DNA from 2 places in the Sorangium sp. So ce381 genome. Region 2 is predicted to be linked to the other one. Evidence: riboswitches for the same ligand, from Rfam matches in the RefSeq annotation. Region 2 holds a riboswitch; the other holds the start of a gene.
The links. A riboswitch is a leader RNA that binds a small molecule or an ion and turns the genes downstream of it on or off. The one in region 2 is predicted to bind cobalamin.

Region 1 (2,194 bases), 5.3 Mb from region 2:
CTCCCCGCCTCCACGCCGACCCGCCCGGTCGGGACGAGCACGTCGCAAGGGCGCTCCCGGTCCGCGCCGGTGGCGTGGCACTCCCCGCTCGCGAGGGCGTGCAGCGCGAGCCCCTCGCCGAGGCTCACCTCCGCGCTGACGGCGCCGCGCGCGAACGAGCGCCGCGCGCGCGCGAGCGGGACGTCGTCCGGCGCGCGCGAGATGCCCTCGCGCGCGACCGAGAGCACGGGCCGCACCCGGAGCCGGTCGGCGAACGAGAGCGTCGCCCCGAGCGTCTGCTCCAGGCGGCGGCCCGCGAGCCGGAGCTCCGGCGTGAGCAGCGCGAGCTCGAAGAGGGGATCGTGGACCTCCGAGCGCGCCTCGATGAACGAGGTGCGCGCCTCGATCGCGTGCTGCGCCTCGCCGCCGAACGGCACCCGCGCCACGACGGACGTCAGGACGCGCCGCGACTCCCCCCGCGCCCTCCGGGATGGCAGGAGCGCGAGCCTCGGCATCCCCTGCTCGCGATCGGTGCCGTTCGCGATCACGTCGACGATCGCGCCGCCCCCGAGCTCGACGCGCGCGAGCGCCCACGCGTCGATCGTGCGCACGTCGGCGTTCTGCCGGCGCTCCAGGGTGTCGTCGCTCTCGTCGAAGAGCGTCCCGCGATCGTCCACGAACGTGTAGCGGTTCTCCGCGGCCTCGGCGCTCACCCCGACGATCGAGCTCACCGGCCCCGCGCTGGCGCCGGCGAACGCCCACCCGCGCCGCGCGCCGAGCGAGCCCGCCATCGCCCCCACGCCGGCCGTCGTCCGGGAAGGCCGCCGCGGCTCGAAGAAGATCGCGCCGCCGGGGCCGAGGCGGTCGGCCTCGATGGGCGCGTTGCCGCGGTAGATCTCGACGCGCTCGATGAGCCAGAGGGGCACGAGCGAGAGATCCGCCGTCCCCACGACGTCGTCGTTCAGGCGGACGCCGGCGAGGTACACAGGCGTCTGCGTGGCGGTCGCTCCCCGGAGGGCCGCGGTCGCCGGCCCGCCGAAGCCGCCCGACTCCTCCACGCGGACGCCCGGCTGCGTGCGGAGCACGTCCGCCGCCCCGAGCCCCGCGCCGGTGAGGCGATCGCGGCTCAGCACCGACCCCGCGACGGACCTGTCCTTGGGCGGCGCGGGCGCGCGCAGGCGATCCCCCTCGACGCGCACCTCCAGCGGGGCTGTCTCCGGCGGAGCGGCAGCGCGATCGCCCCCCTGCTCGCCCGCCGGCCTGCGCAGATCGTCAGCGCGGGCAGCCGGCAGGGCTGCCACGGCGCTGCCGACCGCGAGGGCGAGCCAGCACGCCGCGCCGGCGCTCCGGCGCCGACGCGACCGACGATCAGAGGAATCAACCATTCACGCGCCGCCTGCCCGCGTCGACCCAGCGCTGCTCCGGGTGAGCCGAGAGCCGAAGCGAGGGGGCTGCGTGACGGGCCACGGCACCGCGCGCGAGCGAGGTGGTCGAGGGCCTGCGCGCCTTCCCCTCGAAGGCTCAGGTCAGCGCGCGCCAGCGCACCGGCGCGCGCACCTTCGGCAGGTCTTCGGACTCACGGGCGCTGCGGCCGTCGCCGGCCGCTCTCCTACGGATCACCGCTTCCCAGGCTGCTCTGGTGCATGCCCAGTGCTTCTTGGTGATCGTCGTTCCCGTTCACCGCTGCGGGGGCAGTCCCGGATTCTCACCGGGTTCCCTTTTCAGCTCGCCCGGCGATGGCCGGGCGAGCACCGATGGCGGGGCGACTCGTCGCACCCGTCACGCAGGATGTCAACGCAGAAGCGAAGCCCCGGAGCGCCCCGTCCACGGGCCCCACCGACGGCACACACCCGAGACAGAATCGGGAGTCCCTTGACAGTTTCGATCTTCCGTGCCATGAGTTACTTGAAACTGATTTTCTTTATCATAATCAAGCGGCCCGAGACCTGACGTCCAGCGCCCGATGACCCGAGCCCACGTGGCTCTCGACGCCCATCGGAGCTGAATGTGACGAGTTCCATCTCGATGCCGGCCTCTGCCGCGCTGCCCGCGGTGAACGCAGGGCAGCTGTTGAAGCAATACACCCCTGAGTCGGCGTTCTTCTTCGCGTCGCCGACACGCACCCTGCTCGCGCAGGGCGTACACGACATGATCCTCGAGCCGAACGGCGCGGATCAGGGCGACCGCCTCGCGGACCGCGTCACAAGGGTGCTCG
Region 2 (2,194 bases):
GCCGTCCCAGGACGCGTTGCGGCAGGCGGCGAGCCAGAGGGCAGCGGCGAGCTGGAGCGCGCGCTCGCAGGCTACGCACGCGCGCCGCGCGAGCAGCGCTGACACCGGGCGCTGTCCGAGCCGCCGCGTCACGATGCCCCCGGGGCGAGCCGGACGACCTGGAGCCGGTCCAGGATGTCGGGCCGCCGGGTGCGCAGGAAGGCGAGCGCCCCCGCGGTCATGACGCCCTCGAGCAGGCCGAGCGGCAGCTGGGTGGGGACGAAGGCGAGGGCGACGCCCGTGAACATGGCCGTCACCGATCCCTCGCCCGAGAGCCCGAGCGCGAGCGCGAGCGCCGTGGTGGCGTACGTCGCCCAGTCCGACGTCACGCCCGCCAGGAAGCCCGCGACCCAGAGGTTCGCGCCGCAGCGCCGCGCGAGGTGGAAGACGAAGTATCCGGTGAAGGCGCCCGCGATGCCCATCGACGCGACGTCGGCGCCCAGCGTGGTGAGGCCGCCGTGCGCGAGGAAGAGGGCCTGGATAAGGAGCGCCACCACGGTGACGAGGACGGTCATCCAGGGGCCGATGAGCACCGCCGCGAGCCCTGTGCCGCACGGGTGGGAGCAGGTCCCGGCGGTCGGCACCGGCACGGGCATGCACGAGATCGCGAAGACGGCGGCGGCGATGAGGCCGACGAACGGCTTGTAGAAGGCGTCCTGCTGGGTGCGGCGCCGGAGCAGGTGGAGGGCGATCGCGACGAAGGGCAGGGCGAGCGCGTTCCAGGCGGCGCACCAGCCGAGCGGCAGGACGCCTTCCGCGAGGTGCATCGCGGCCGCGGGCCGGGGCGCGAGGAGCGTCCCCAGGGACACGGCGGCTATCGACAAAGAGCGGCCGTGAAGACCGATTTCGGCGCTCCGGGTGAAGTCCGCACCCGAACGCCACGAAGACGTGCGCAAGCTGCACCTCGTGGGAGGCTCGGGTAGGTCTCCCGGCTCATGGGTTCAGGGAGCTGATCGAGCTCCCAGCGCTGCGTCCACCTTCCCAGGCCTCGTCCAATGAGGCCCAGTGGTCTTCGGAGGCAGCTCCCCACTCACGGTGGCGGGACCGCGCCGGTTTTGCACCGGCTTCCCTGTTATGCCCTGGAGGGCACCCGAGGAATGGATTGTCAGGCCGGTGCTCGGTAATCCCGTTTCGTGCCCGGCGTCAAGGACGTCGCGCCCCGATCGCGGCGGAGGTGCCCAGCGGACGCTGCACGGGGCCTCGCGTGTCAGACGAGCTCACCGTCGAGCGCGCGGGCTCCGCCTTGCGCGCGCTGGCCTGCGCGTCGGCCCGCGTGTCCTGGCGACGCGATCGCGCGAGCTGGGCGCGCGCACCCCGCGTGCGCGGACCGGGCGAACCCGGGTGCGTCGACCCGGTGCATCGACCCGGGCGCGCGCTTCCACCTGGCGCGCTCCGGTCCGCCGCTGCACGCCGCGAGCTCCCTCGTCTACGGCGTCGGTGCGGCGGTGATGCCTGCGCTGGTGGCCACCTCGCCCTCGGGGGGCGCTGCAGCGGCGCACGAGGCCATCGCTGCCGAGGCGCGCCGTGCGCCTGTCGGGGCCCCCATCGAGCAGACAGGCGCGCGCCGGCGAGCCATCCAGGCCTGTCATGCGATGGCCCAGGCCGAGAAATTGACCCAGACGCATCAGGCGAAGAGTCGTCGAGCACACGTCGTGAAATATGTCCCCCTTAGATAAAACCTGTTTACTTTGTGGCCTCGCGCGCGCTGCGCGTATCGCGGCCTGCGCGCACGCAGGGGCTCTCGTGCGCTTGAACACAGGCGCCGGCGCGTTCCTTCCGTAGTGTGCTTTATTCGTCCTGGCTCTTTACTCGGGAGCAGGTGTCCGTTGTGCTGCCTGCCGCGTCGTGGCGTCTCTTATTGAAGAGATGGGGGATCTCGTGTTCGCTCGTCTCGGAATGCGAAATGAACGCTGCGCCGAGCGCTGTCTTCGGTGGAGGGGTATGCCCGGCTCGAACGTGAATTCCGGCAGAGCTTGTGTGTGTGGGTCGTGCGCTCGCCTGGCTGCCTTCGCGTCTGGAGCGCTCTGCTCGCCCGGCGTGCAGGCGTTGCACTTTGTTATCGACAACGCGCTTGCGGATGCCACAATCTGACTACCGCATGCGCACCGGCGCGGACCCCCCAGCCCGGAGCGCATGCGGTTTTTCTTCTTAGCAC

Region 1: linked by a shared signal. The riboswitch ahead of WMF29_RS21165 (TonB-dependent receptor domain-containing protein) and the one ahead of WMF29_RS01345 (energy-coupling factor ABC transporter permease) in region 2 are both predicted to bind cobalamin.

The regions. Positions count from the first base shown of each region.
Region 1 is NZ_CP150336.1:5,622,852-5,625,045, forward strand. Features, by position in the region: gene WMF29_RS21165 (TonB-dependent receptor domain-containing protein) at 1-1,280, opposite strand, end outside; cobalamin riboswitch at 1,524-1,750, opposite strand; gene dhbC (isochorismate synthase DhbC) at 1,987-2,194, shown strand, end outside.
Region 2 is NZ_CP150336.1:340,248-342,441, forward strand. Features, by position in the region: gene WMF29_RS01340 (hypothetical protein) at 1-105, opposite strand, end outside; gene WMF29_RS01345 (energy-coupling factor ABC transporter permease) at 129-842, opposite strand; cobalamin riboswitch at 941-1,148, opposite strand.